DNA from 3 places in the Acetobacterium sp. UBA5834 genome. Region 1 is predicted to be linked to each of the others. Evidence: predicted binding sites of a transcription regulator. Region 1 holds the regulator's gene; each other region holds the start of a gene.

What was found. Region 1 encodes LexA, which represses DNA repair genes until DNA is damaged. Its sites were predicted from a motif close to CNAACANNTGTTNG; they were not measured.
Region 2: a site for LexA is predicted at 7,227-7,240, ahead of dinB (DNA polymerase IV). Genes of this name have one in related genera too.
Region 3: a site for LexA is predicted at 4,086-4,099, ahead of uvrB (excinuclease ABC subunit UvrB). Genes of this name have one in related genera too.

Annotation. Positions count from the first base shown of each region.
Region 1 covers NZ_DJGY01000069.1:95,301-106,038, forward strand. The annotation lists gene pheT (phenylalanine--tRNA ligase subunit beta) at 1-1,552, shown strand, start outside; gene B3F51_RS14390 (DNA-processing protein DprA) at 1,567-2,445, shown strand; gene zapA (cell division protein ZapA) at 2,553-3,113, shown strand; gene lexA (transcriptional repressor LexA) at 3,157-3,801, opposite strand; gene B3F51_RS14405 (tyrosine recombinase XerC) at 3,887-4,867, opposite strand; gene B3F51_RS14410 (hypothetical protein) at 5,097-5,282, opposite strand; gene arsD (arsenite efflux transporter metallochaperone ArsD) at 5,551-5,940, opposite strand; gene B3F51_RS14420 (hypothetical protein) at 6,192-6,503, shown strand; gene B3F51_RS14425 (sulfite exporter TauE/SafE family protein) at 6,639-7,379, opposite strand; gene B3F51_RS14430 (radical SAM protein) at 7,528-8,544, opposite strand; gene B3F51_RS14435 (ArsR/SmtB family transcription factor) at 8,634-8,993, opposite strand; gene arsD (arsenite efflux transporter metallochaperone ArsD) at 9,402-9,767, opposite strand; gene B3F51_RS14445 (hypothetical protein) at 9,832-10,110, opposite strand; gene arsA (arsenical pump-driving ATPase) at 10,178-10,738, opposite strand, start outside.
Region 2 covers NZ_DJGY01000060.1:55,814-66,551, reverse strand. The annotation lists gene B3F51_RS11860 (hypothetical protein) at 1-579, opposite strand, end outside; gene B3F51_RS11855 (2-hydroxyacyl-CoA dehydratase subunit D) at 876-2,141, shown strand; gene B3F51_RS11850 (4Fe-4S binding protein) at 2,138-3,328, shown strand; gene B3F51_RS11845 (2-hydroxyacyl-CoA dehydratase subunit D) at 3,325-4,725, shown strand; gene B3F51_RS11840 (acyl-CoA dehydratase activase) at 5,066-5,854, shown strand; gene B3F51_RS11835 (sulfite exporter TauE/SafE family protein) at 5,857-6,561, shown strand; gene B3F51_RS11830 (hypothetical protein) at 6,605-7,108, shown strand; gene dinB (DNA polymerase IV) at 7,477-8,730, shown strand; gene B3F51_RS11820 (hypothetical protein) at 8,746-8,988, shown strand; gene B3F51_RS11815 (nitrous oxide-stimulated promoter family protein) at 9,002-9,292, shown strand; gene B3F51_RS11810 (ATP-dependent DNA helicase) at 9,315-10,738, opposite strand, start outside.
Region 3 covers NZ_DJGY01000036.1:44,022-54,759, reverse strand. The annotation lists gene uvrA (excinuclease ABC subunit UvrA) at 1-1,923, opposite strand, end outside; gene uvrB (excinuclease ABC subunit UvrB) at 2,087-4,063, opposite strand; gene B3F51_RS07910 (S41 family peptidase) at 4,214-5,413, opposite strand; gene B3F51_RS07905 (murein hydrolase activator EnvC family protein) at 5,516-6,685, opposite strand; gene ftsX (permease-like cell division protein FtsX) at 6,722-7,639, opposite strand; gene ftsE (cell division ATP-binding protein FtsE) at 7,629-8,318, opposite strand; gene B3F51_RS07890 (murein hydrolase activator EnvC family protein) at 8,699-9,928, opposite strand; gene B3F51_RS07885 (iron-containing alcohol dehydrogenase) at 10,175-10,738, opposite strand, start outside.

The DNA.
Region 1 (10,738 bases):
CAGTCTTAAATCCCAGGAAATTGTGGTTACAACCACTGCAGATAAGAAAATTGTCACTTTAGATGATAAAGAGCGGGAAATAGATGAATCGATGCTGATGATCACCAATGGCAAAGCCCCAGTGGCCATTGCCGGGGTCATGGGCGGTGAAAATTCAGAAATTACCGATAAAACCAGTCTGATTGTCCTGGAATCGGCCAATTTTAACAAAGGCAGTGTACGCTTAACGGCTAAACAACTGGGCCTGCGAACCGAAGCCTCATCTCGCTTTGAGAAGGGTGTTGATCCGGAATTAGCCGCAGTGGCAGCACTGCGGGCCACTCAGCTGCTACTGGATATTGGTGCCTGTGATGTTATCGAAGGGATAATTGATGTTTACCCTCAGGTGGCTGCATTAAAAAAAGTTGCCCTCGATGTTAATTGGTTTAATGCGTTTGTGGGGATTTCTTTGACTGTTGAGGAAGTTTCAAGCATGCTGATCCGGTTATTCTTTACAGTGAACAAAATAAGCGATGCCGTTTTGGAAGTTGAAGTGCCCAGTTATCGGATGGACATTGAACTTAAAGAAGATCTGGCCGAGGAAGTGGTAAGGATTTTTGGCTATGATCGCATCCCTGGTACCATAATGGGCGGCGAAACCATGGTTGGCGGTAAAACCCCGGTGCAGAAATTTGAAGACAGCCTGAAAAACATTCTGGTGGGTCAGGGCTATTTTGAAACCCTGACATCCTCCTTTACCAGCGAAAAGCGTCTTCAGGGACTGAATACACAGCTTCCGGATAACCTGATTCCGCTGATTAATCCGCTGGGGGAAGAAAACAGCATCATGCGCCATACCCTCATTGGCCATCAGCTGGAAGTGATTTCACTAAACTATAATCGTAAAAACCCGGCGGGCTGTTTTTTTGAATTGTCCAATACCTATCGCAAAAACACCAAGCCAGGAGAATTACCGGTTGAAGCCAAAAAACTGGCCATCAGTTCCTATGGCAGCGGGGATTATTTTGAATTAAAAGGGGTTGTTGAGCTCTTGCTTGAGCATTTTGGAATTTACTATCCGGAGTTTGTTGCTGGCGGATCGGACTTCCTTCATCCCGGACGAAAAGCAGAAATTTTTGCCAATGGGACCAAACTCGGGGAAATCGGCGAGATTCATCCGATGGTTGTCAAGCATTATGAACTGCCGAAACGGTGTTATGTTTGTCAGTTATCGTTTGATGAACTTTTTGAATGTGCCAGCCTGGATAATAAATTTACTGATCTGCCAAAATTCCCGGCTTCTAATCGCGATTTGGCTATTTTACTCAAAGCTGAAATTCCGGCGGCAGCGATTGCGGCAATTATCCGTAAAAACAGCGGCGAAATCCTTGAAAGCATTGAGTTGTTTGACGTCTATACCGGAGCTCAAATTCCGGCCGGTTATAAGAGTCTGGCCTATGCCTTAAACTTCCGTCATCACGAACGAACCCTCACTGACAATGATATTAATCCGGTTATCGACCAGATTCTCGGTGAATTGAAACAGGCATTTGATGCCCAACTCCGTGAGTAAGTATTGAAACGATCATGAATCTGATTTGTGAACATATTGTCGGGCTTCAGCAATTAAAAGGGGTCGGTCGACAGAAAACGATCCGCTTGCTGGAGTTGATCACCGCCCCTCAGCAGCTTTGTTTCCGGGAGTTGGTTGAAATCGGCCAGACTTTTGGGATGATTTCCAGCCAGATCAGCAAGGCCGAAATCGCAGCTGCTGAGGACTGTGCCCAGACGCTGGCCGAACAATGCGGTCAGCTGGGAATCTCTTGCTGCTCGTATTGGGATGAAGCGTTTCCGGATAGTCTGAGATTTTCGGATCATCCGGTGTTGATTTTTTATCAGGGCGACTTGAGTATTTTAACACATTCCAAACGGGCGGCAGTGATTGGCAGCCGCCAACCTTCCGCCTTGGGGGCAGATTTTGCTTTTCAAGCCGGTAAGTTACTGGCCGAAAACAATTTTGTGGTAGTCAGTGGCCTGGCGATCGGTTCTGATTCTTATGGGCACCAGGGTTGTCTGGATGCCGGTGGGAAGACGGTGGCCTTTCTGCCTTCTGGTTTAGCTCCGGTTTATCCCAGCACCAATCAGCAGTTGGCAGATAAAATCTGTGGCATGGGGGGCTGTCTGGTATCCGAATACCCCCATCATGAAACCCTTCTGCCATATAAGTTCGTAGAGAGGGATCGTCTTCAGAGTGCGTCCAGTCAGTTTGTGATTGTTTCCAATTTTACGCCGGGGAGCGGTACCATTTATACCCTGGATTACGCCAGAAAATACCAGAAGGCGATTTATTCCATTCCGGTTATCCATAGCGAATCACGGGCTGGTTTTAAGCATCTTGAGATAAAACAGATTGACTACCGAATTTTAAGCAATACAGAACTGGCTGATGTCATTGAGCAGTATTAATTGATAAATCAATTGTAATTTTCTTGTTTATTACCTATAATAGAATATAACAAAGAAGAACCTTTTTATCACTTTTGAGAACTAAATTTATTTCACAGGAGGAAAAAATGCCTGAACAAACAATCATGGAATTACGCATACTCGATACCGAATTTAATCTAAAGGCCAAGGGAAACGAAGAGCATATTAAGCACGTTTCTGACTACGTCAATACCGAATTGGAACGGGTCAAGGCTGCGAATCCCTTCACAAACCATATTCGGATTGCGATTTTAGGCTGTATGAATATTACCGAGCGGCTTTTCAACGCAGAGGAAGAAGTTCGGAGCAGTGAAGAAGTAAAAGCCAAAGAAGTCGGCGAGGTGAAACAAGTTAAAGCTGAACTCAAGAAACTCAGCGATTTGCTGGCCGAAGAACAGGCAAAATATCAAGCACTGGCTGAAGAGAAAGACTTATTGCAAAAAGAACTGGATGAAAAAAATGATCTGTTGGCCCAATACCGGGAACACTTACGACAAGGAAAAATTGAAAGTGAAACCAGCCGCAAAACAATCCTGGATCTCCAGAATCAGTTGTTTGAAAGCCAGATCGAATTGGTCAAAGCCAACAAAAATCATATCGAAAAAGATGTCTTTAAAAGCATTGAAGACAAAATGAAACTGGACTAACGGAAAATAAAAAAAAGATGTTTGCACATCTTTTTTTATTGCTCTAAAATTTGCGGATCAGACCGGTTACCTTGCCAAGAATTTTGATATCCTGGGCATTGCAGAAAATCGGATCCATGGTTTTATTTTCCGGTTGCAGCCGGATTTTATTGGGCTCGTCGTAAAAAATGCGTTTGACCGTGGCTTCGTTATCTTCAAGCAAAAGCGCTACAACAATGTCATTATTTCGGGCCGTCTCCTGCTTTCGGACGATGATTTTATCACCATCGAGAATCCCGGCTTCAATCATGCTAGTCCCCTTGACTATAAGAATAAAGGCGTCATCGGATCCGGTAAAATCGAGCGGCAGCGGGAAAATATCAGTAATGTTTTCAATTGCCAGAATTGGAGCACCGGCAGTGACGCAGCCTAAAATTGGCAATGAGATAATTGTTTTTTCATCAAAGTGACTGGAAATGGTTTCATTGGGATCGTGGCGCAACACCTCGATAGCCCGGGTTTTGGTTGAATCACGCTTGATATAACCCAGCTCTTCCAGCTTTTTCAGGTAGGTGTGGGCGGTGGAAGTCGATTTCAGATTAACAGCGGCACAAATTTCCCGCACTGATGGGGGATAACGTTTATCGCGCATTTGGGTTTCTATAAATTTCAAGATATCTAATTGTTTGCTGTTTAAATCCTCGTACATGAGTTTTCCTCCAAAATAGTTATGCTTCATTATAGCATATCACCAGATTAAAGGCAAACGTAAGTTCTTAATTTTACCATTGTTGTCAATCATCGCTTTCAAACTGTGCCAACGGATTTTGGTTAAGGGTATCCCGGAGGATTTCTTCATTGACATGGGTATAGATCTGAGTGGTTGAAACATTCTGATGACCAAGAATTTCCTGAACCGAGCGCAAATCGGCATTGCCATAACGGAACATCAGGGTTGCAGCGGTGTGGCGGAGTTTGTGGACACTGATTTCATCGGTATTGAGACCGCAATTCGCCAGATGTTTCTTGACCAGGTGCTGAACCGCCCGATTGCTGATCGGGCCATTTTGCTGGCTGAGAAAGAGATAGGGGCAGTTGGATTCTGGGCGCACCGCCAGATAGCGATTGATGGCTTTTAAGCAGGCATGGTTTAAAAAGACGGTACGCTCTTTATTACCCTTACCAATGATGCGCAGGGCATCGTTTTTGATGTCGGAAATCTTTATTTGGGTCAGCTCGGAAAGACGCATCCCGCAATTGAGAAACAGGGTAACAATGGCAAAGTCCCTTTCTTTATGGCGACCGGTAATCCCTTTTAATAAATCCACGGCTTCGTCCCATTCCAGATAACGGGCATGACGGGCCGGGAGTTTGGGCATTTCCAGTTCAGTCACCGGGTTGGGCAGAAAGTACTTTTGCTTATTGCACAGATAATTAAAGAATGAACGTAAGGAAGAGACCTTGCGGCTTCGGGCCGCATCTGCATTTTGCCGTTCCTTACTGGAGTAGGAAAGAAAGGCATAGAGAATCCCCAGATTTACCGATTTTAAGACATCAATGTCGATATCATCGACGGGAATTGCATCAAAAGGCAGCGATTGGGGAACCATCGCAAAATAGCGTTTGAGGAAGCGAAAAAAAATAATCAGATCATAACGGTAAGCCTGGGCGGACTTTTCAGAATAACCTTTAATAGTTAAAACATAATTTAGGAATTCATCCAGCAGTGCATTATTGGGAATAATTTTATCAGTTAGATTGGTTGGGATGGTCATCAGAGTCTCCTAAAATTTTTGCCGGGGTTGGCTGGTAACAGCTGCAAAAAAGATGGCATAAGCTGAGATGGTATTTGCACAAGCACCGGCAGATTTTATTATAGTTTACCACACTTTAGTCATTTTGTCACGAAACTTACATTTTGCGACAAAATATTTTAGAACAGTATTGGTTATTTTGCAGCCGCCAAACACATTTTATTTTGTGGACATCTAATTTTTAAAAATTCTATTTGCTTCCTTCAATAATAAATGATGTGACATAATTGTCAATCTTTTTTTCCGGCGACCAGTTTGTTAAGATTTCTTTGCTGTTATCTTTGGGGACCAGTTTGATATTCTGAAAGCCGGTATTTTCCATCATTGTCCTGATCGTAACGATATCCTCAGCACCAGCGATGCATCTGGCTACCATCGCAAGATCATTTTTGATAGCCGCTGGCTATTCAGCTGTAGCCACTACATCAGATTACGCCAACCGTTAGAACCCGATAAGCTTCTTTAAAAAGCTGCTCTTTTTCTAAAGATAAGTTAATCACGCAACTTGACATTATTACATCTTAAGACGCAAAAAAAGAAAAAAGACGCATCTAAACGTCTTTTTTATTACAAAATATGCAAATTCAATCACATGACCCAAGCTATCAAATTCGAGCTGACAGCTTAGCTAATTGTATTAAAACTTAGCAGCAACCACTGCCACCACATGAACAGCCGCCAGTTGATGATGTATTTTGTGATTTCTGAACCATCTTAATAATATCTTCTCTGGTCATGCCTGCCCACTCTGCAAAATTGGCATTAGATGGGTAGGTACCTTTCTGTCTGACTTCCCCATCCACCACCGTGATTGGCAAAGCTTCTGTTCCTTCGTTAGCAATGATATCGTTGACTTCTTTATTGGTAACAAAGGCCATCGGATCGCTGGAAAGATTGTAGCGGATAATTTTTCTCCCTTCGCCTTCGAGTTCATTTAAAAAGGTTGCCACTCTTAATAGTTCCTGGTCGACACCTGGTCCACATACGCCGGTAGAGCAGCACATTGCTGGCTCATAAATTTCTACTTTACTCATTTTTTCTCCTTTTTCTTATCGGTTTTAAAAATTTTATTTTTATGAAGACTTCTACATATATCTCTTTATTCATATGATATGCTATAATTATTGGCTTGTCAAGTTTCATAGTCAGTAAAATCAATTGTTGACAACAAGAGAGATGTTTTAGTTATTTCTTTTACATTTAAAAGATACCTTGCTTTATTCGTATTAATTTGTCATAATGAAAGCAACAGCAAAAAGCTGAAAATTCCATGGAGGTACTTGTTATGCTATTAAAAGAAAATAAAAACAGATCTAGTGAGAGCTATGAAAATTCATCAAAAGGTGAATTTAGCCTTATTAAAAACTATCTAACCCGTTCCTTTATAAAAAAATACACCAGTTTTGATGATTTCGAATCGTTCCTGAATTCCAGAGGTTTTTCAGCGGCGACAGAGGACGAATTTCGGACTATTCCCGAAGTTGAACTCGACACCTTGGTCATCACAAACAGTAAATTTAATAGCTGGTCTGAAATGGTTGCTTCAGCCGGAGATTATTATTTTGTCACACAGATGAAATCCATTAAGTTTAAATAGTTCATCAAGAAAAATACCTGCCCAAAATGGCAGGTGTTTTTCTTGATCACAACTACATGCAGTAGTTCAAATGCGACAATATGTAGCGATCATTATCAGCCTATATTACTCACTGGTCTTCTTTAAGCGTCTTTATCAGGAAAAGAGAGTAAAGATTTTATAAAAGGTAACAACTAATATCATTACGGCAAACATTTGTTTCATTCGACCACTGGGCATAAACAAGCTAGTAATTCGAGCCCCGGCGAATGAACCAACTGCTCCGGCGATCAACAACGGTATCATCAGCGCTAAGTCCCATTGTGCAGTTGACAGATGCGGAATTAATGAAGAAAAAGACGGTGCAATCACTGCAAAGGCGGTAATCCCAGCCGCTTTTTTAGGTTCAAATCCGACAAGGATCAAGGTCGGCATCAAAATGAATCCCGGTCCAACACCCAGAAATCCGGCTAAAACAGAAATCGGAATTGCCAGCATCAACGCTAATTTAAAATTCTCCTGCTGTCCCTTAGTATGTTTAACTGGTTTAAAGAGTCGATAGGCCAAAAAAAAGACGGCTCCAAAATATAAGAACCAGACATAAATCTGCGGAACATAATGGACAAGCCAAGCTCCAACTGGTGCAGCCAAAGTAGCTACAATGGTCAGATAAACCGCTTTTTTCCAATCCACAAAACCACTTTTAGCAAAACCGAATACTGCAAACAATGCGGTCACGCCATTCAGTAGTAAACTCAAGGGTTGAACCTGATTGACAAGATCAGGAAGAAATAACCCTAGAAATGGAATCGCTGCGAAAGCAACCCCCAACCCTAACATTCCAGAAATAATAGAAAGTAGAAATAAGCCAACTACCATGATTATTACTCCATTCATTCACGTCACTCCAATCACTAATTAATTAAATGCTTAATTTAATATTAAAACATTGATATCTAATTGTCAACAATTAAACAAAAAAAACACTGTGAACTGAATTAGGTCCCGCTTCACAGTGTTTTCTTTAAAAATCGATACTGAATGGTTACGGACAGCGGACAAAATTTCGAACCCATAGACAATCGGCGCAGGAAGGGGTGTTGAAATAGCAATCGTACTTGGTGTCTTCCACCAGACTGCAGCCGCCTCTTAAATCACAGTCGATGCAGGAGGGGTACTGGTTATTATAAACCGTATGCCAAAAACTCTGATAGTCTTTTCCTTCGATTATCTCTTTCAGGGAACGTTCTTTGATATTGCCAAAAGAATGTTTGATGACCCTTTTTTTATCACCAAAGACGTATTCGTCATAACTGTTTGCCAGCCGATAACAGGACATCACTTCCCCCTGGGTATCAATATAAATATAGCCCTTATCGATAAAGGTACAGCGTCGTTCGGTTTTTAATTCCATATCGGGGATATTTATTTTTATGTCACGATAAGTAAATATTCTCTCCAGATAAGCCTTGCCTTCTGGATTTTCATAGCGGTTGTAAAAAATATCGTCAGCATCTTTTTCATTGATCGGCAGCAGGTGAGAAAGCGATAAACGGTGAAAGCCGTAATGTCGCATCATATTCATGATGTCAAATAAGGCCTCGGCATTGCTTTTAGTCAGTACATAGGCAACCCCCACTTTCGGCGTCGGTGAATGGGTTTGTTTATGATAATTGGATATGGTTTCAAAGGTTTTGATCAGTTGATCCTTTACACCTTGAGTATCTTCATGATACTGATCGGCTGAAAAATAGACTTCTGTGAATTTTTCACATAATACCTTAGCAATTTCTTCGGTCATAATTCCGTTACTGGTCATCAGCAGTTTATAGTCTTCAAATAACTCGACCGCTTCTTTAAAATGGGGGTAAACTGTTGGTTCCCCGATCCCGCCGAAAAAAACCTCCGCCAGGGCGGGAAATTCTTTGACCTGTTCCCGGATCGATTTGAGCAGGTCCAAATCCATATCACCTTCAACCGTATCCCAGGTATGCCGAAAACACATCTCACAATTCAGATTACAGCGATTTGTGAGTTCAATATAAATTCGTTTCAGTTCCATATTTGCCTCGCTTCATTCTTGTTCTCCCAAATGACAGGGGATTAGAAAGTCTATAACGACTTACTTTGCTTCCCCATCGATTTCATTATTTACACGATCAATGCAGTGATACTGTGGCAGGTTAATTCACTGTTTCGATACTGACCCAGCTTATTTAATTCAGCCACCAGAAAATCTTCTTTACCTAATTCTGTTTCGAAAATTGCCGTCAGAAAGGGATGTTCGACGAAAAGCAGGTCTTTGATTTTGTAATAGGCAAATTTATTCTCGCGACGACTTTCCAAAAAACCGGCATCGCTCATTAACCGCAGATGTTTGGACAAATTAGATTGCGAAATACCTAATAAATACTCCAGTTCGCAAACACATAATTCCTGCACATAAAGTAAATTCAGAATTCGCAAACGATTGGTATCCGACAATACTTTAAGTATTTCGATGACTGTCATTTTTTCCTCCATTTATGGTTTTGGTTACTTTAGGGTTACCCTAAAAAATTACGCACTGATTTAGTTGTATTTTTTGTTTCAGTTCTTTGGGGGGGGTTCCGGTATCGACATTACTAATCATTTGGATTTCGGCCATAATTGAAAAGCCAACTTCTTCAGGCGATATGTCGCAGACATCCAGGCCTACCAGGGTATGTACTTGTTCAAGAAAAATTTGAGGTGAACCCTTCTTCTGGCAGTTGTTTGTATATTTCTTTTAAGATCTAAGCTAAAGGTTGTTTGATCAGGTTGCATGAAAGCAACGTTCAAACAACCTTTAGCAAAGTAAAATCTCATCTTTATATTTATTCATTGAAAGTTAATTTATGCTTCTATTTTGATTTATTTTTAAGCGATCACTTAAACAAATTAATTATTTACGGTTACCGTTGCCATTTGGGCTTTGAGAACCAACTTCATCAATTCTTCTTCAGTAAGTCCGGCCCAGGTTGCCAATTCGGTATTTGAAGGGTATCCTTGTTTCTTTTTCACCTCTCCGTCAACTAGGGTAACCGGAAGTACGGCAACTCCTTCATTAAGAATTAAATCATTAACAGTTTTGTTTACCACAAAGGCCATGGGATCTTCAGATAAACCGTACCTCAGAATTTTTTTACCCTCGGTTTCCAGAACGTTTAACATCGCTGAAACTCTCAGCAATTCGGGATCGACGCCGGGACCACAGACACCGGTTGAACAGCACATAGCTGGATCATATATTTCTACTTTACTCATTTGATTCTCCTTCTAAAAGGACTTGCCTTTTGATACTATCTGATTAACCCAGCAACTTATTGAATTAACAACAACCTGAAGCCTGAGCTGTATCTTCAACAACCAGCTTGCCCTCTTCATTTATTTTTAATGTAACCGTATTGGTTTTAAGCACTGCTTCGCCGTCCATCAGCACGTTAATTCCATTGACAATAACGGGTTGATCGTCTGCTTTTTTATTGGTAAAAGTAAAATAAAGGGAGCTGCCACAACAACCTTGTTGCAGGGTTGCCTGGAGTGAGTCCTGACCGTTTTCTTTTAACATTTCTTCCAATACCACTTTTGCTTCATCTGTAATAATCATTTTATTTCTCCTTTTGTTTTATATTTTAATCTATTGAGTTGGTTTTTTATCTGTCAAAACTGATTCGTTATTTTTTCCAGGGAATAACCACATAATTGCCGTTAGTATCTTCGGCGATTCGTTTAATCCATTTTTGTTCGTTATTGGCTCTGGCCCGCAAAAACGGATCCTTGGTATCGGTGGCCAACAAGCTGGCATTCATCACCCACCATTTGCTCAAAATCCCGGCCCGTTTTAAATCGGCTTCTAACCGGAGAGCCTCAAAAACTGGGGTTGCTTCTGGCAGGGCGACGATAACAACTTCGGTTTCGGCCTGATTTTGCAGACGTGGGAGCAGATTGACGACGGAATCGGGAATATCGGCATTGGATCGCTGCATTTCTTTATGGTAACTTTCAGTAGAGTTGAGTAGCAGCAGGGTATGTCCGGTGGGGGCGGTGTCAATGACAACCACCCCATCTTCAGCTTTTTCGACCTGTTCCGCAAAGGCTCTGAATACAGCAATTTCCTGGGTACAGGGCGATTCCAGATCTTCAATGATATAGTCGATGTCATCTTGACTCATGTTAGCTGCTTTGGCTTTACCAATGACTTCATCCCGGTATTTCTGCAGTTCTTCGGCTTCATC
Region 2 (10,738 bases), on a different contig from region 1:
TAAATATTCGCTGGGATAGCTCAGGCAATTGGGTTGGCCGGTCCCGACATAATCAGAAATGGCTACCACATAGCCGTCACTGGCAAAGGCTCCGGCCAGCGTATTGGATTCTCCGGAAGCTTTTTGAATACTGATACTGGGGGCGGTACCATTGGTCATGATCGTGGCATGCTGATAAATAAGCAGCGGCATCGGTGATGACGCGTTTTTTTCGGGAATCAGAACAACCCCGGAGCAGGGGATCTTTTCACCGGCATGATTAATTGTCACATATTCAATAATATAAGCACTTACCGGGTAGTCCGGGGAGCCAAGCTGTTCCATCGACCATTGGGCTGATTCGGGAGTGGTGCTTTTTCCTAATTTTTCCAGAAAAGCGGTTGATTGCTCGGTGGAAAAGGTCTGATAAAATTCATTAAACAGGAGGTCGCCACGGTTGGCAGCGCTGACATCGTAGGCCGCTCGCGCCTCAATGGTCTTTAATGTTTTGCCAGAAAGGGTATGGAGAACAAATACCAGCAAGGAAACGACAATGAGGAGCAAAAACAATTGCAGAAAAATCTTTTTGGTGGATTTCATAACGGCCTCGTGTTGACATAAATTGATCTCAAAATTAACGATCTTGTCACTGATGTTATTTTACATTAACTTTAAACAAGAATCAATATTATATTCATTTAATTGATTGTGGCAAAGAAAAGGTTAGAGACGTAGGAATATGGATCGAAAACAGTGGTTTTGGTAAGAAAATATCGGTGAATTACTAAGGGTCTTCACCTAATCTTCAGATAAGCTTCAAACCATCCACAAACGGTTATATTACAATAGCAACATGAAATGAACATTGAAATACAAATGCCTTTGGAGGTCAGACAATGACAGTTAATTACGAAAAAAACCAACCGTTTAACAGCTATGAAAGTGAATACATGGATACTCTGAGAACCTTGTTCAATGAAAATAGCCAGATTGAGGAACTGCGCTATTTTTTAAATACGATCTATCGCTATTTTAAAGCGGACAATATAAAAAAGCGTCAGCCCCAGGTGATTGTGCTGGGCAGCAGTATTCCCGAAGAATTGATTTATGCCGCCGGGGCCAAACCCTTTTGGATCCTCGGCGGCAGTCTGGGGACGGTGGCCTGGTCTGATGATTTAGTCCCCCGGGACACCGATCCGGTCAGTCGCTCGATGCTGGGATTTCTGCTTAATGATCACTTTGATCTGGGCGCAGCCGCCCTGATCATCGTCCCGATCACCTGTGACAGCAGCCGCAAAATGGCCTATCTGCTGCGGGCGGCCGGGAAAAAAGTGGTCACCGTGGATATTCCCCCGGATAAAAGCGACCCTCTGGCCGGGCTTAAATGGCGGGATCAGATGGAGCAACTGGCCGAAAAACTGGCGGACCATACCGGTCGGCGGCTGTCGAAAAAGAATCTCGTCCAGGCCACCCAGCTGGTCGAAACGGCCCGGAAACTGATGCGCGATTTTATCCAGGTCTGTCGTCAAAAGGACGGTCTGATCTCTGGCGCCCTGCGGATGGCGGTGCTTAATTCTTATTATTACACCACCGATCTCAGAGGCTGGTGCGGCCAGTTGCGCAAACTGAATCTGGAACTGCTGGCCAACCGCCAGGTGATCTCGGCGGCCGCCAAAAGCAAGCCCAAAGTTTTACTGATAGGCTCACCGGTGGTCTTGCCCAATTATAAGATTCCCTTTCTGATTGGCGACATTGGCCTTTCAATCGGAGCCACCTTAGACAGCAGTATCCAAAAAATATACGCCAGTAGCACCCGGCACAAAGCCGATAAGCGGGATCCCTTTACCGCCATCATCGAGACCCATTACCGTTATGACTGCTCAGCCGCCTACGCTCAGAATGAGATACTCTTTCAGAGTGCCCGCTGGCATCTGGAACAAGGTGGGATTGACGGGGTAGTTTTTCATGTGTTGAAAGGTCAGATTGAATATGATTTTGAACTGGAACGCTTTGAACAGCTGTTTGGAACCGCCACGATCCCCGTTTTCCGGCTGGAAACAGACTACCAGTACCAGGATGTGGAGCAATTAAGAATTCGGATGGAAGCCTTTATGGAAATGCTGACGCATCATCGTTATCGTGAGGAAAAAAGAGCCGTATGAAAAAAATCTATCTTAAACTAAGAAAAATTTTCACGCCGACGGTGATTGTCATTTGCGGAGTGTTGATGCTGTTGTCATTGTTTGCCGGAAACCTGGTCTTTTACGCATTTGGATCTGACGACAGTGGCTATGCCATCACTCCGGTGTTAATCATTTTGCTGCTTGCCATCATCGGCATTGTGCTGTGCCTGTGGCTGCGGCGCCGGATTGTCCGCAATGATCCGGTGATGGGCCGTTTTGCCGCTGAGCGGATCAGCCTGAAGCCCGGGGGTACCGTTAAGGGTCAGCGCAAATTCGGCTTTATGACGATACGCTGGATGATCATGCTGATCAGCTTTTTCGCCCTGATCTACGGGGTCAAATGGCTGGGGCAGGGATTTGGCAATATTGAACTGCCGATTTTTGCCTGTCCCATCAATCAGGATCAGCTGATCGACAGCAGCTGTTATACCCTGGCCCACTTAAACTCCCTGGTGGGCATGAGCTGGTCGGAAATCGGCATCTTTTTGGGCTCGCTGCTGCTCTCGATCGTGGTGCTGGGCCGCTTTATCTGCGGTTTTCTGTGCCCGATGGGGCTGATTCAGGATCTCACCCATGAAACCCGGCAGGGTCTGAAAATTGAAGGCCTGTCCTTCAATGAAAAACTCTATAGCCGCTTAAAACCGATCAAATGGACGCTGCTGCTGTTATTTCTGGGGCTCAGTTTTGTCGGCGGCAACTTCTGTAATATCTGCCCGGCCATCACCGTTTCACCGGCCCTGGCGGGATTTAAGGTGTCACTGTTTTTAAGCGGCTTCGCGATGATTGTGGTGATCATTGGCAGCTTTTTCAAGCGCCGCTTCTTCTGCAACATCTGTCCGTTGGGCTACCTGATCGGTCTCGGTCATCGGATCTCGTTGTTTCGCATCAAAAAAGACTGTCAGGCCTGTACCGAATGTGGAGCCTGTTACGAAGCCTGTCCGATGGGGATTAAAACCATTTATACCGAACGGGAAAAGCGTGATGTCACCACCGCCGACTGTATTATGTGCGGCGAATGTATTGACAAATGTCCGGAAAACAAGGCCTTGGCGATGAGCTTCGGCGGGCTGAGATTTTATAAAGCCTCCCGCAAGACCTTTATGTCAGGTCATAAAAAAAACGAAAAGCGTTTAAAGCGCTTGATCAGGAAAAGAGAAAAAAAATGAGTCTAATTGATAATAAAAGAAATAAGCCCGAAATGAATCACGTCATCAAAAACGTCATTGAAAACAAGTGCGACGACCATCACCGAAACCCGCCGACCACCATGGCCGAACGGCAACGCCAGCGCTTTGTCGACAAAGCCACCAAGGTGTCCGCCAAATACCTGCGGCGGCTGGCCGAATTACCCGGTGCCCCGGACGCCATGGAGCCATTTTTCAAGGTTCTGCAAGACATCTATGTGGATCTGAAAAACGTCGCAAAACCGGCCGATACCAAAATCGTCGGCACTTATTGTGTGATGGTTCCCAATGAGCTGATCTACGCTGTCGGGGCCCAGCCGGTGAAACTATGCAGTGGTAGCTATACCGCCTTTGCCATCGGCGATGACCTGGTGCCCCGGGACGCCTGTCCGCTGATCAAAGCGGTGATGGGTTTTCAGGCCATGGAAGTGATGCCCATTTATGATGATTGTGCTCTGATGGTGGTGCCGATTACCTGCGACTGCAAAAAGAAAATGGCTGGCATGTTAAAGCAGCGGGTGCCGACCTACGCCCTCCATGTGCCCACCGCCAAAAGTGAGGATCGCGATATGGAGCAGTACGTTCAGGAACTCTATCAGCTGATTCCCGAACTGGAAGCGGTCACCGGCCAGACGATTAGCTACCAAAGCCTGGCAGAGAGCATTGATGCCATGGGTTTTGCCCAGTATCAGATGTCAAAGTTTAATGAGTTTAAAAAACATGTCCCGGCCTTAATCAAAGGAACCCACGCCATGGCGCTGATGAATGCCTTTTCGTATCTGCCGGTGGCGCAGTGGAGTCAGCAGCTGTATCGCCTTAATCAGGAGTTGGCCCGGCGTAAAAAAGATAAGCACTACGTCAGCAAAGATAAACAACCCCGGATTATGATCACCGGATCACCGGTTATTTTCCCCAATATTAAAATCCCCTTGCTGATTGAAGAAACCGGGGGCATTCTGGTCGGCGACGAGACCTGTATGGGTGAGCGTTCGCTTTATGACCCCACCGTCGTGGTGGATCAGAGCTTTGATGGCTTGATGCGGTCGCTGGCCAATCGCTACACGAGACCCTGTACCTGTCCGACCTTTGTTGACAACAGCCAGCGGATTTACCGGATCAAACAGATGATTGCCGACCACCAGGTTCAGGGGGTGGTTTATCACGTCCTCCGGGGCTGTCTGGTCTATGATTTTGAATACCAGACGCTGGAAGATGAGCTGGGTAAACTGGGCATCCCGGTGATCCGGGTAGAAAGTGATTACAACGAAGAAGATATTGAACAACTGCGGATCCGGATTGAAGCCTTTATTGAGCTGATCAAATTGAAAGATCTGGAAACCCGAATTAGCAAACTGAAAAAATCAGAAATAGCAGGGTGACACTTAACTGCAGTACCGACAAATTGTCGGTACGGGGTTTATCTTATGATCAAAGTAAGCATTTGCGAAAGTGCCGTGAGCTTTGGTCCCAGTTTCGCACGAAACAATTTCTACACTGTACGGCGGACAGTTCGATGAACTGTTCGCCTACACGTTACGAAATTGTTTTCGTGAAGGCAATGAGCCAATCACAAGCTTACTTGTAGTTGGCGACTGCCCGCGAACAAGAAGAAATTCGCATAGCGATTTCTTCTTGTTGTGGAAACTGCACCCAAAGCAATCATTGTTCGATGCTATTAATTTAACAATTACCGCTAAGACTAGAAAACAGGAGAATAACATGAACAGAAATTATTATGCCGGACTTGACGGCGGCTCAACCTATACCAAGGCGGCGCTGATCTGCCAGAATCAGGTGGTGGATGCGATGGTCACCAATACTGGAATTGATAACAATGCTGCAGCCAGTGCCTTGATTGAAAAAATGTGTGTCCGCCGGGGGATTAACCGTGCTCAGGTGCGCTATACCATGGCCACCGGTTACAGCCGCAAGGTCTTTGATATTGCCGATGACGATATTTCCGAAATTACCGCCCATGCCTATGGGGTGCGCTTAACCGCACCGCCGGATTACCGACCGGGGATGATTATTGATATCGGCGGTCAGGACAGCAAAATCATTTATCTGGACTCGCATTACGCCGTTAAGAACTTTACCATGAACGATAAATGCGCCGCTGGCACCGGCAAATTTATGGAAGTCATCGCCCAGATTCTAGAGACCACCATCGATCAGGTCGGCCCGCTGTCGCTGGAAAGCAAGGCCCCCTGTGATATCAACAGCACCTGTGTGGTCTTTGCTCAGTCAGAAGTGGTGTCGCTGGTGGCCCGGAAGTATGACCGCCGGGATATTCTGGCCGGGATGCATTTATCGATGGCCAAACGGATCATTAAAATGATGAAAAAGGCCGAAAAAGGCGGAGATATCCTGATGACCGGCGGCGGTGCCCTGAATATCGGAGTCCATAAAGCCTTTGAAGAAGAAATGATGCGGGATGTCTATGTGGCCCGATACCCCCAGTTTAACGGGGCCATCGGTGCCGCCCTGATTGCCAGTGAGCGGGCCTGACCATGGGGCTGACATTACTGCTTCCGGTTTTGGCCACGGCCCTGTCGGTGGGGCTGGGCTGCGGCACCTGCTGCAGTCCGGCGGTCAGCGTCTTTTTGTCCAGCTATATCATCACCCATGCCGAGGGGCTAAAAAAATCGCTGCTGGGATTTTTTAGCTTTTTTATCGGCAAGGTCATCGCCGTGGTGGTGTTATGCGGATTGGCGGCGTTGATTGGCAGTCAGTTTATTGATGCCGCCGGTTATGTCGGTGGGATCAACCTGGGTCAGATGATGGAGCTGGCGATGATAGCCCTGGGCCTGGTGCTGATCGGAAAATGGCTGCTCGATTACAAAAACAAAGCCAACCGGGCCAGTCTCTGTTCCGGTTGCGGCGGTGAAAAAAAGGCTGATACTATCAACCGCTATGGTGTAAAAGGGCTGTTGCCGCTATTCTCCGCCGGTCTGGCCTATGGAGCCTCACCCTGTGGGCCGCTACTGATGATGATGGGAGTGGCCACCACCCTGCCGCTGGCGACGGCTGCTCTAGTTGGCGGGGTCTTTGCCGCCGCAAGTACCCTGACCCCGGTATTGCTGATGGTACTGCTATCAGGCGTGCTGTCGGGGAAAATTGCCACCGAAATTCCCCGGCAGCTGCAGTGGTTTCGTTTAGCCAGCTACGTGCTGCTGACCCTGTTTTCGGCCGGGGCCTTATTCAATTTAGTGTGAAGAAGGTTGTAAAATTAAAGAATTAAAATGAGGTGTATTAAGTATGAAAAATAAAATTATCCGCCAATGCACGGCGGCCGTCGCTGCTTTGCTGATTGTCTATGGGGTGGGGGTCAATACTTTTCACAGCTATGAGCAAGTGAAGGCTGCTCAGGCCGAAATTCCTCCGGCGATTGCCGCCAAGAATGATGCTGCCACTGGTGAAAGTGAGAGTATTGCTGCGGCGGTGACGACCGACACAGCCACTGCGACTACCACCGAAACACCCAGCACCGCTATTTCTGAACCGGCCACCACGGTGACTGAAACCGTTACTGCATCCGCTGCAGCACCGGTAGAAACTCCGGCGATTGTCGCCGCTACCCCGGCTGCGGAGGAACCGGTAGTCACCGAACCACAACCCGATGTTCCCAGCCTGAGCGAATTTTTATCCCAACTGCGCTGTGGTGGCTGCGGAAAAAACTGCTCACTGCTGAATCCCCGCTGTGGTGTCGGCAACCAGAAAGCCCAACAGGCCGAAGCCGAATATGTTGCAACCTACAATTAAAAAAGCAGGTCGCACAAGAATAGATGGAATCCGGTTTATTGTGAAATTCATAATTGTGAACACTATTTGAGTTGATGACAGTTTTTGCGACGAATGAGTCAGGCCGACAATGCTTATAAGAACAATTGTTTCGTATGAAAAAGGACGGTAGAGTCGATTGCCTGGTTAAGCTTAAAACCCCGGAAACGCAGTTATAACAGTCGTTTCGGGGGTTTTTACTGATTCGTCAAATAGACCGGATCAGCCCTGCAAACAAGCCCGAATCGCAGTAAGGTATAATTTGGCCATTGACAAAGAGTGTGGATGGGTATAAAATAACAACAGAACATATGTGCTAATTTAATTAAAACGGATTAAATGGGTGGGTCATGGAACGGATTATTTTACACTCTGATATCAACAGCTTTTATGCCAATGTGGAATGTCTCTATCATCCGGAGATTAGGGACTTTCCGGTGGCGGTCGGTGGCAATCCGGAAAAACGTCATGGGATTATTCTGGCGAAGAACCAGAAAGCAAAGGTTGCTGGGGTTAAAACCGGCGAGGCCCTGTGGCAGGCCCGGGAGAAATGTCCTGGGCTTTTGGTGATGCCCCCAAATTATCAATTGTATTTGCGTTTTTCCCGGCTGGCCCGAAAAATCTATAACCGTTATTCCGATCAGGTGGAGCCTTTTGGTCTCGATGAAGCTTGGCTTGATGTCACGGCCAGTTCCCGGATTCACGGCAGTGGCCGAACCATTGCCGAAAAAATCAGCCAGGCCATTCAGGAGGAACTGGGTATCACCGTTTCGATTGGCGTTTCCTGGAACAAAATCTTTGCCAAATTTGGTTCGGATTATCGGAAACCCGATGCCATCACGGTGATCACCCGGGATAATTTCAAAAAAATTGTCTGGTCCCAGGAAATTGGGGATCTGCTCTATGTGGGGTCAGCCACGAAAAAGAAACTGATGAAATATGGTATCTATACCATTGGACAATTGGCGCAAACATCCCCAGATTTTCTGGTGCTCCAGTTTGGTAAGATGGGGATGGTGTTGTGGCGCTTTGCCAATGGCCTTGATGACAGCCCGGTCAAAACCTTTGACGAGCATTATAACGGTAACGAACGGATTCTCAAAAGCATTGGCAACAGCATCACTACCCCCCGGGATTTAAAAGACCTGAAGGATGTCAAGCTGATCCTCTATATGCTGACTGAAAGTGTGGCGATGCGGTTGCGGGAAACCGGCTGCTATTGTTTAACAGTAGCGATTCATGTCCGTAACAAAGAACTTCACAGCTTCACCCGGCAAACAAAGCTAGCAAAACCCTCGGATCTGACCCGGGAAATAGCTGAAGCCGCCATTGCCTTGTTTGAAAAGAATTATGATTTCAGTTCGGATATTCGCTCCCTGGGGGTGCGGGTCACTGATCTGGTACCGGATTCAACCCCGATTCAGTTGGATGTTTTTGGCAATGAAGCGTTGCGGATGCGTCAGGCCCAGCTCGATGATACCGTTGATGATTTACGCAAGCGCTTTGGCAATCTGGTTCTGCGTCGGGCGGTTACCATTGGTGATTCGATGAGCGGCCTGGATCCCAAAAAAGATCATGTTATCCATCCAATTGGATACTTTTAAAGGAGAATTAAGAAAATGGCAATAAAAAAATTTGTCCAGGTGATTGCAAAGTTTGAAGAAGATGGCAGAATCATCCCCCTCCAGGTTTTGTGGGAGGACGGTCGGGTTTTTTCTATTGACCGGGTTCTGGATATGCGCCCGGGGGTCTCCCTGAAGGTGGGCGGGCAGGGTATTCGCTACACCTGCCGGATCCAGAATAAGGAAGTCTGTCTCTATTATGAAGAACCCAAATGGTTTGTCGAAAGTAAAGAAAGATAAGGAAAAAAGCCGAGTGCCAAAAATAGACCAGGAAAAACGGATCCTTGCCGTGATGCTCAAAATCTATTGCCGCAAAAAACATCGATCACACGATCTCTGTGCGGAGTGCCAGACCCTGTTAAGTTATGCCTTGAACCGATTGGATCATTGCCGCTATGGCGAAAACAAGGGTTTTTGCAATCACTGTCCAAGCCCCTGCTATAATAAAGCGAATCAGCTAAAAATTCGCAAGGTAATGGGTTTTAGCGGCCCGCGGCTGATTTTTCATCACCCCATTATGGTTATCAGACATCTGCTGTCGTAGTGCGACAGCAGATTTTTTTACGTCAGTTTTGCGGTATAGTCATGGCCCAGAAATCCTGGAGGGCTTTTTTAAGCTCGGGCTCATTCCGGATCTGGCGATGGGGAAACCACTCCTGTGGAAATAACTGACGATAGCTAGGGCTACTGAAGCGCTGATCAATCAGAACGATCACGCCTCGGTCGGTTTCGGTTCGAATCACCCGTCCGGCAGCCTGGAGAACCTTGTTCATGCCAGGATAGAGGTAGGAATATTGATAGCCGGTGTGTTTTTTTTTATTGAAATAATCCCGGATGATATCACGTTCAAAACAGATCTGGGGCAGACCGACTCCGACAATAATGGCGCCGATCAGGCCCTCGTGCTTTAAGTCCACGCCTTCGGAAAAGATCCCGCCCAGCACCGCAAAGCCCAACATCCCGGTCGGGGCAGCCCCGGGTGCCGGTCGGAACTGACCCAGGAACAGCTCCCGGTCTTCCTCGTTCATTTCCGGAGCCTGCCGGATGGTGACGACCTCCGGGTAGCTGGCGCTAAAAATTTCAAACACCGCATTCATATATTTATAAGATGGAAAATAGACGATGTAGTTGCCTGGCTGCTGATCCCGTACCGTTTTGATGCAACGGACAATGGTGGAGTAGGTTTTTTCGCGATTGCGGAAGGTGGTTGAGATGGTATCGGCAATCAGTAGTTCTCGGTTTTTAACATCGAAGGGCGATGGCAGACTAATTTTATAGCTGTCGGGGTCACCACCGAGAATTTCTGAAAAATAGTCGAGTGGTGACAGGGTGGCCGAAAAGAAGATCGCCGCCCGGCCTCGTTTGAGGGCTTCTCCCAGCAAGTGGGAAGGATCCAGACAAAAAAGTTTGATACGGGTATCGCCGTTGGCGTTTTCGACGTAGGTTAGAAAGTGGTCATCGTAAAACTCGGCGGTGCGCATAAAGGTCAGGGCGTTAAAATACAGTTCCAGTAGTTTCTCGTGACCCGGGCGGCCTTCATTGCTGACTAGCCATACTTCGGCCAGAGCAATCAACTTCATCACCAGCAGCAAGAAATCTTTGGGGGCCTCTTTTTGGCGGTGAGGTGAGTTGGTTGTAGCCAATTTTCGCAGCCCGATCATGTGAGTGTTGAGTTTTCCCAGCGCTTTGGCAAGACTGGGGTCGTTATCTTTAAACAATCGCTTTAGCTCCAGCAATGGTTTTTTATAAAGTTCGGCCGAAAACATTGAGCGGGCCCGATCGACCAGATTATGGGCTTCGTCAATCAAAAAGCTGTAGTCGCTGCCGTTATCGGAAAAAAAACGTTTGAGATAAACCCGGGGATCAAAAACATAGTTGTAATCACAGATCACGCAGTCACTAAAGAGGGTTAAATCGAGAGAAAACTCAAAAGGGCAGACCTGATGTTTGTGTGCATAGTTTTCAATGACGGGTCGGGTCAGGCGGTCTT
Region 3 (10,738 bases), on a different contig from region 1:
TTTCCCGGATCCGGAAACCCCGGTTACACAGATAAATTTCCCCAGCGGAAAATCGACATCCAGATTCTTTAAGTTGTTCTCCCGGGCACCGACAATCTTAATTACCTCGCCGCTGCCTTCCCGACGCTTTTGCGGAATCGGAATAAAGCGCTGGCCACTGAAATACTGGCCAGTGATCGACTCCGGCACCGCCATTATCTCTTCAAGACTTCCCTGTGCGACAATCTGGCCACCATGAACCCCGGGCCCCGGGCCAATATCAACAATGTGGTCAGCAGCTTGCATGGTTTCCTCGTCGTGCTCCACCACAATCAGTGAATTACCCAAGTCGGTTAAGCGCCGCAGGGTTTCCAGCAGTTTCTGATTATCCCGTTGATGGAGGCCAATACTGGGCTCATCCAGAACATATAATACCCCCACCAGACCCGAGCCAATCTGGGTGGCCAACCGAATCCGCTGGGATTCTCCCCCCGAAAGGGTTCCGGCATTCCGGGACAGGGTCAGGTATTCCAGTCCGACATTTTTCAAGAAATTAAGCCGGGCTTCAATTTCTTTAAAGATCGATTCGCCAATCATCATTTCCCGGTCGGTCATAGTCTGAGCTTTGAAAAATTCAAGCAAGTTCCCAATGGCCATATCGGTAATTTCGATGATATTTCGATCATGAATTGTCACTGCCAGACTGGTGGGATTGAGCCGTTTACCGTGACAGGTGGGACAGGGGGTTTCGGACATATACCGTTCAATTAAGGACCGCATCCGCTCCGAGGTCGTTTCCAGATAACGCCGCTCCATGTTTTTAATCAGCCCTTCAAAGGTGGAGCTGTAGGTTCCTGAAAACTTGCCTTCGTAGGCGATTTCCAGAACCTCGTCACTGCCATATAGAAGGGCCTGTAAAAATGCCTCGCTGGCATCTTCCAGGGGTAACTCAATATCAAACTGGTGTTTTTTTGCCAGCGCCTTGATCAGGTTGTAATAATACTTGGAATCACTTTTTAAACCAAAAAATTTGATGGCGCCGTTGGCAATCGATAAACTTTTATCGGGGATCAGTAAATCCGGATCCACTTCCTGATGAAAGCCCAAGCCATGACAATCCGGGCACATTCCAAAGGGATTATTAAACGAAAACGTCCGGGGCTCCAATTTATCCATGGCAATGCCGCAGTCGGCACAGGCCAGTTTTTCACTAAAAAGTTGGGACTCGCCGCCAATCACGTCACAGATCACCAGGCCACCGGATAGTTTCAGGGCAATTTCCAGTGAATCGGACAACCGTTTACCAAGGTTATCCTTGGCTACCAGACGATCCACTACCACTTCAATGGTATGTTTTTTATTTTTATCGAGATTGATTTCATCGGTGACTTCCATCGCCTCCCCATCGACAATGATCCGGACAAAGCCTTCTTTTTTGATGTGATCGATGATCTTTTTATGTTGTCCCTTTTCCTTCCGGATTACCGGGGCCAGAATCTGAAATTTTGTTTTTTCCGGCAGCGCCATGATGCTGTCGACAATCTGATCCACCGATTGGGATTGTACCACCTTGCCGCACTTGGGGCAATGGGGAATCCCAATCCGGGCGTAAAGCAACCGCAGATAATCATAAATCTCGGTGACTGTCCCCACTGTCGAGCGGGGGTTGCGATTGGTGGTTTTCTGGTCAATGGAAATTGCCGGGGATAGGCCGTCAATACTTTCCACATTGGGCTTCTGGGACTGGCCCAGAAACTGCCGGGCGTAGGAAGAAAGCGACTCCATATAGCGGCGCTGTCCTTCAGCATAAATGGTGTCAAAAGCCAATGATGACTTCCCCGAGCCACTCAGCCCGGTAAAAACCACCAGCTGATCCCGGGGTATTTTTAAGTTAATGTTTTTTAAATTGTGCTCCTTGGCACCTTTTATTTCGATATATTTCATATTTATGTTTATTCTCTCCTTAATTATGCCGCATGAATTATTAAATGAAAAAACACCATTAAGTCATGGTCTGGTACATTCGTTGGCGGGTACTAGCCGATTCTGTAAATTAAAAAACAACTAAAATTTAGTTTCAGCCATCCCGCTATAACATCAGCTTAAGCTATCTTCGGTAATTTTTGAGATGATGAATTTCGTCCCGCAAATTGGCAGCCCGTTCAAATTCCAGGGCCTCGGCCGCCGTCAGCATTTCGACTTCGAGTTCTTTAATCTTCACATCAATATCCAGCGCTTCATCACCAATTGCATAGGTTGCCGGTTCCTCGGCCACCTTGGTCGCCTCGATAACAGCATGGATATCTTTTTTGACCGAACTGGGGGTAATACCATGGGCCTCATTGTAGGCGCTTTGGATACCCCGGCGGCGATTAGTTTCGCTGATAGCCCGATCCATCGAGGGTGTCATCTTGTCCGCATACATAATGACATGACCTTCCAGATTACGGGCCGCCCGGCCAACCGTTTGGATCAGCGACGTTTCTGAACGGAGGAATCCTTCTTTGTCAGCATCCAGAATCGCCACCAGACCAACTTCCGGCAAATCAAGACCCTCCCGCAGCAGGTTGATGCCCACCAGCACCTCAAAGGTACCCAGCCGTAAATCCCTTAGAATCTTCATCCGCTCGATGGTATCCACATCCGAATGCAGATAGTTCACCAGGACACCATTTTCTTTTAGGTAGTCGGTTAGATCTTCAGCCATTTTCTTTGTTAACGTGGTGACCAATACCCGATTGCCCCGACCGGTGGTTAGTTTGATTTCACCGAGCAGGTCATCGATCTGACCAGCAACCGGGCGAACCGTAATTTCCGGATCGATCAGACCGGTCGGTCGAATAATCAGCTCAACGGTATTCTGGCTGTGTTCTTTTTCGTATTTGCTGGGGGTTGCCGTAGTAAAGACAATCTGATTGATCTTGCTTTCGAATTCGGAAAAATTCAGCGGCCGGTTATCATAGGCTGAGGGTAGCCGGAAGCCATAGTCCACCAGGTTACTCTTACGGGCTTTATCCCCGGCATACATCCCGCCAATCTGGGGAATCGAGACATGGGACTCATCGGCAATCATCAGAAAATCTTTGGGAAAATAATCAATCAGGGTATAGGGTGGTGATCCTGGGGGCAGCCCGTTGATGTAGCGGGTATAATTCTCAATGCCGTTACAATAGCCCATTTCCCGGAGCATTTCAATGTCATAGTTGGTCCGTTGCAGAATCCGCTGGGCTTCCACCAGACGGTTGTTTTGGGTATATTCGTCATAGCGTTGGCGCAGTTCCTGTTGAATTCCAGCAATCGCCCGTTCCAGATTTTCCGGGGTGGTGGTGTGGTGAGACGCCGGGAAAATCGAGACATGGTTCAGCTCCCCATAAATCTCCCCGGTCAGGGTATCAATCTCAGTAATCCGTTCAATTTCATCCCCGAAAAATTCCAGCCGGATCGCCTTGTTTGACGAAGCCGAGGGAAATATTTCCAGAATATCGCCGCGCACCCGGAAATTGTTCCGCTCAAAAGCAATGTCGTTTCGGGTGAACTGAATATCCACCAGCTTACGGATAATCGTATCCCGATCTTTTTCCATCCCCGGACGGAGTGACAGCATCAAATTTTCATAATCAAAAGGACTTCCCAGTCCATAAATGCAGGACACACTGGCCACCACAATTACATCCCGACGTTCAAATAAAGCTGCCGTAGCAGAGTGACGTAATTTATCAATCTCGTCGTTGATGGACGAGTCTTTTTCGATAAACAGATCCGAATGCGGTACATAAGCTTCCGGTTGATAATAATCATAATAGCTGACAAAATACTCCACCGCATTATCCGGAAAAAAACTCCGAAACTCATTGGTCAGCTGGGCCGCCAGGGTTTTATTATGAGCAATCACCAGGGTTGGCTTCTGAACCGCTTCAATTACCTTAGCCATAGTATAGGTTTTTCCGGAGCCAGTCACGCCCAGTAAGGTTTGATACTTTAACCCCGCCTTAATTCCGTTGGCAATTTTTTCGATGGCCGGTCCCTGATCACCCTTAGGTTCGTATTCCGAGACAACCTTAAATGCGTGCTTCATATCTTTCATCAGCACCCTCCAATCAGTTTGATGAACATTCGTTCCATTATTCTATCACAGCTTTTTTTTAATGGCAAACAATAATCCTTATCATTTAATAAAATCTTAATTATTCCTCACCAATAGAAAAAGCATGCCGTTATGGCATGCTCATAGATTCTAATTGGTTCCACTAAGAACTTGTAAGGCTTTTTGTAGTTGAACATCTTCTTCGTCGGTGAAAAAGTTATTCTTCATAAAGTCAGTCGCTTCAATCACGATATTTGGCTCGAGACCTTTTTCGTGAATGTTGTTGCCGTTAGGGGTGAAATATTCGGAATTGGTCACCTTAAAGCCACCGCCATCAGTGAGACTGATGATTTCCTGAACAATCCCTTTTCCAAAGGTCTTGGTGCCGACCAGCTGGGCAGCGCCTGTATCCTGAAGAGCCCCAGCCAATATTTCAGCGGAACTGGCCGAGCCGCCATCAACCAGGGCAACCATTGGCAGACTAAGCTGTTCTTCGCCATCTGAGGTATATTCGGTTTTATTGCCGTTTTTATCAACCGTATAAACGACCATGGTTTCGCCCAGAATCCGATCAGCGATTTCCACCGCTTCCTTTACGCCGCCGCCGGGGTTACTACGCAAATCAATCACCAAACCGGTAATATTTTGAGCCAACAGTTCACTTAGCTGGGCTTCAAAATCATCAGCGGTTTTATCCGTAAATTCACTGATCTGGATATAGCCTTTATCGCCGATCACCCGGGATTCCACTGTTTTTGCTTCAATGGTTTTGCGTACCAATTGCATATCAATGACTTCTTCACCACGTAAGAGGGTGATATTAACGGTGGTATCAGCTGGCCCCTTTACCTTAGCCACTACCGCATCCGAACCGATCGTACTGACATCTTCACCATCCACCTTGATAATTTTATCGCCCGTTTTGATCCCGGCCTGATCAGCCGGTGTGCCTTTTTGCGGGGCAATTACATAGGTCACGCCCTGATCATCCTCTGTCACGACGACCCCAATGCCTTCATAGACGCCAGTGGCTGACTCCATATATTTCTTAAATTCTTCGGAGGTAAAATAACTGCTATAGGGATCACCCAGACTGTCAAACATGCCCTTGATGGCCCCATCAATTAAAGTGGTGTTATCAACATCCTTATAATACTCCAGACCAATCTGTTCTTTTAGCGCTAATAGTTTTTTTATCCCGGCGGCTGTTTCACTGCTGTCAACCGTCACAATCAACTTGTTGCCGATCAGATAATTGCCAGTTGTGGCCACTGTGAAGGTGATGATATTTGTGATGATCAGCACCACAATTACCACGATGAGTTTGGTTTTTTTTGACTTATTTTCCATTTTTTCACCTTATCCTAAATTTTATTATTATACAAATAAAACAGGAGAAAAGAATCATGATTCTTTTCTCCTGTTCTTTCGTTATAGTCTACAATGTTTCGCTTAAAAATATCCTAAAGGATCAACAAATGATCCGCCGGAAAGTACGCCGAAATGGAGATGGGCCCCGGTGGAATCCCCGGTGGAGCCGACGTAACCAACCACATCGCCTTTGTTGACAGTTTGGCCTGCTGATACTGCAAAACCACTCATATGCGCATACATGGCCTGGAGGCCGTTACCTAAATCAACAATAACACAATTTCCATAACCACCGTTCCAGCCGGCTGATAACACCGCACCGTTGCCCATAGCAAGGATCGGTGTTCCGGATGGGGCACCCATATCGACGCCATAGTGGGTCCGGTAATCACCCCAGATCGGGTGCAACCGGGTACCAAAGAAATCATCATCCGCGGATGGATAATAGCCCGGACACGGCCATTGATAGGTTCCGTTTGATGGGACAAAGGTCGTGCTGCCACCAGTGGTTGACCCGCCAGAAGCGGCTGCCTGGGCTGCCATCATTTCCCGAACCTGAGCTTCAATGCTCGCTGCGTTGGCTGCTTCAGCCGCCACAATTGCCTGATACTCAGCGACGATCGCCTGGTTTTGGGCCAAGAGACTGTCTTTCTGAGCTTTAATTTCCTGCTGCTGGGCTAAGGCCGTTTCCTGCTCAGTTTTTTTAGAAACTGTCTGCAGCCGGTCGGCCTCAATTTTAGCTTTCTTTTCATCGATTATTTTCTTTGTTTCAGCTAAAGCGTCCAATGATGCCTTATCCGATTCAATGATATAGCGGGACATGTCAACCTTGGTAACAAAGTCGGCAAAATCGGATGAAGTAAATAAAAACTCCAACATACTACCATTTCCGTACATGTACATAGTACGGACACGTTCGTTCATGGCTTCTTCCTGTTCTTTCCGTTTGGCTTCGGCAATATTGAGTTCTTCCTGAGTTTTGGCAATGTTCGCTTCCAATACGGCTATCTCAGAATTAATTTTATCAATGACGCCCGTGATTCGGCTCATTTCTTCGTTGGCCTTGCCGATTTCGGCCTCGATACCAGCAATCGTATTCTGGGTCATGTCAATCTGGTATTGTGCAGCCGCCTGTTTTTGATTACTTTCTGCCAGCTGTTCGGTCAGGGATGCAGCATTAACCGGAGATATCAGTATCCCCAATGTCACCATCATACCCACTATGCCTGAAATAATATGTTTTTTTGTCATCCAACAATCCTCCTGTGTTTGACTAAGTCTAATCATTTATACATCCAAGAATTTGCGAATCGCAAATACGCTACCAACGGCACCGATAAACCCTCCGTAAATCAGGAAGAAGAAAATCAATTGTCCCATCACTGCATCGGGAGAAGCCAAACTGGCATCCACTGGCAAAAATAAATTTCCGCCAACTAATCCCAAAATATAATAATAGGTGATCCGAATAATCAGGAAAGCAACAATGGCTCCCATCAACCCCAACAGCGTCCCTTCCAGAATGAACGGCGCCCGGATATAGGCGTTGGTTGCACCCACATATTTCATAATGCCAATTTCCCGTCGTCTTGCAAAAACGGTTAATTTAATCGTATTGTAAATAATAAAGATGGAAATCATTGATAACACCACCAATACCACTATACTTAAAGTATTGGTAAATTTATTGAAACTCACCAGTGCTTCCACATATTCCTGACCATATCGGACGTACTCAACCCCTTGGCCTTCAAACGACATGGCCAGGGTTTGAACTTCATCCATATCATCCGGATCAGTCACCCGGACAACAAAGGATGCTGGCATTGGGTTGTTTTCTGAATTATAACCACTGAGCAGCGGCGCATAATCTTCCAGACTGACGGTGAACTTTTCCAAAGCTTCTTCGGCACTTTCAAAGGTAACTTCTTCAATCAGGTCACTTTTCTCCAAAGCCTGTTCTATGGTTGCTTTTTGAGTGTCGGTAAAATCGGACTGGAGAAAGATTTTCAGTTCCAGTTTCGATTCCACATCTTTGGTCACTTCCTGAACATTGATGGTTAAGATCAGAAAAATCCCCAGGATAATCAACGCAGCAATTACCGACAGCACCGAAGCCGCACTCATCAGGTTATTTCGTTCAATGCTTTTTAAGGTATCCCGGACAACATTTTTGGGCATTGTTTTAATGGAACTAAACTTCATATCCGTACCTACCTGTCGCGTCATCTACTTTGAGAACACCGTCTTCCAATGTCAAAACCCGTTTTTTCATGGTATCAACGATTTCCCGGTCATGGGTAACCACCACCACAGTTGTTCCTCTACGGTTGATTTCTTCCAGAATACTGATAATCTCATAGGATGTTTCGGGATCAAGGTTTCCGGTCGGCTCATCACAAATCAAAATAGAGGGGTTGTTAATAATCGCCCGGGCAATAACCACCCGCTGTTGCTCACCACCAGATAACTCATGGGGATAGTGGTTCATCCGATGGGATAAGCCAACCATATCCAGAGCCAACGGCACCCGTTTCTGGATCTGCTTTTCAGATTTTCCGATTATTTCCATGGCATAGGCCACATTTTCATAGACGCTTTTGTTTTCCAGCAGCCGAAAATCCTGAAAGACAATCCCCATTTTTCGTCTTAAGAAAGGGATTTCTTTTTTTGACAATTTTGAGACATTAAAATTATTAATGTATACTGAACCTTCTGTCGCTTCAATCTCTCTTAAAAGAAGCTTAATAAATGTTGATTTTCCGGCCCCGCTTCGGCCCACCAGAAAAACAAACTCACCCTTATCAATAAAGAGACTGACGTTTTTAAGCGCATCGCTCTTGTTTTTATCGTAACCCTTGGTTACATTTTTAAATTCGATCATATCTTAGCCACTCCTAATTTACTTATCATTCGCTTGCTTTGACAGGGCATTTTAACACGCGCTATCCTATTTTCTGCTTAAATGTTTTTTGACAAGTTAAGATTATTTTAATCAAAAGAATGTTAATTGAAAAAGACTTCCGGGTATTGGTCCGTTTTTTGGCCTTCAAATCATTCCTCATTTGAAACTGTATTCATTTTAGCATACTTTTTGAATAATTTCATTAAAAAAATAAATATTTTGTAACAAATGTATCGAAATTCGTCCGAATTCCTGTTTTTCTATTGATTTAAGAAATTCAATTGGCAAAATAAAAAGAGAAAAGACGTTGTTCATCTTTTCTCATCATATATACCGTGTAACGGTTGGAAAAATTAATTCTAAATATAGGGACTAATTGGCGATCCATACAAACGCACTTCATAATGAAGATGAGCACCTGTTGAGTCGCCAGTGCTGCCAACCGCTCCAACGGTCTGACCGGCCGCAACAGTTTCACCTGATGATACATTAATTGCACTTAAATGGGCATATACTGCCGACAAACCATTGCCGATATCAACAATGACACAGTTTCCATAACCGCCATTCCAACCGGCTGAAATCACAGTTCCGTTTCCGGCACAGGCCACCGGTGTCCCGGTTGATGCGCCAATATCGACGCCAGCATGGAAGCGGGAATCACCCCAGATGGGATGGATTCGCCAGCCAAATTCACTGGTAATATTGCCATCGCACGGCCAGACATACGAACTGGAATATACCGGAGGAGCCGTTGATCCGCCACCGGAGCTGTCGCCACCGCCAGTATTGGTCGTATCCCCGCCTGTCGAGCCATCCGTCGTACCGGTGCTGCCGTTATTTTGAGCTGCCTGCTCGGCGGCGGCCCGCTGTTGTTCGTAATAGGCCTGTAACTGGCCTTCAATATCTGCCGATGTGGCTGCTTCAGCTTCTTCAATGGCCTTGTATTCTTCTAAGGCTGCCTGGTTTTGGGCCAATAGCTGATCCTTTTGAGCCAAAACTTCTTCCTGTTGAGTTAGTACAACTTCCTGTTCGGTTTTTTTCGCTACTGTTTTTAATCGATCTGCCTCAATGCTCAGCTTCTTTTCATCGATCACTTTTTTCGTTTCTTCCAGAGCATTCAGGGAGTCCTTGTCTGCCGTCATAATGTAACGAGACATATCTAATTTTGTAATAAAATCCGAGAAATCTGAAGCTGAGAAAATAAATTCCATGATACTGCCGTTGCCGTACATATACATCGCCCGAACCCGATCGCTCATGGCTGCTTCCTGTTCTTGCTTCTTGGCCTCAGCAATTTTCAGCTCTTCCTGTTTTTTTGCAATATTTGCTTCGATGGAAGATATATCGGCATTGATTGCACCGATTATTCCATTGATCCGGTTTACTTCTTCATTGACTTTGCCGATTTCGTCCTCAATCCCATTGATGGTATTCTGAGTCATGTCGACTTGATACTTTGCTGCAGCCTGTCGAGCATTACTTTGAGCTAACTGCTCGGTTAACGAAGCTGCATTGACGGGTGCTGTTAAAAATGCCAAAACCAGGGAACCAGTAACGATACCTGATACAACTCGATGTTTTTTCATTTTTCCCCTTTCCCACAATTAATAATTGTGACCCTGTCTATTTGTTACTTTTACAGTAATTTTATTATTTTTGTAACGGTTGTATTATACCATAAACCTGTCGTAATTAAAACAAAAACAATAAAATAACTTGAAAATATTTTGTATAAAATGTTTAATAATACGATGTTTTTTAATTTTTTCATAATAAAAAAGACACTCTAGTAATTCAGAATGTCTTTTTATATTTGTAAAAAAATGCTTAACTTAAAAAGCTGCTTTGTAGATCGCAATCACGTCTTCTTTAGTTGGACATTTGGGGTTACCACCGGTACAAATATCGGCCAGTGCCAGATCAGCCAATTCACTGAAATCTTCTTCTTTGACTCCGATTTCTTTTAGTCCGGCCGGAATCCCCACATCTTTGGAGAGTTTTTTTATGGCATCAATGGCCATAATATTGATTTCTTTCGGTTCACGGCGACTGGTGTCCACGCCCATCGCCTGAGCAACGTCTTTTAGTCGATCACCAACAACGTCAGCATTAAACGCCGTAACATAAGGCAATAGAATGGCATTGCAAACCCCATGCGGCAAATCATAGAATCCGCCTAACTGGTGCGCCATAGAATGGACGATTCCCAATCCGCCATTCGAGAATCCCATCCCGGTGACAAACTGACCATAAGCCATGGCATCCCGGGCATCCAAATCATCACCATCTTCAACGGCCTGTCTTAGGCTACCAGAAATGGCTTTGATGGCTTCGAGATTAAAAAGATCGGTGAATCGTGAAGCACCGGCGGTGGTATAACCTTCAATGGCATGCGT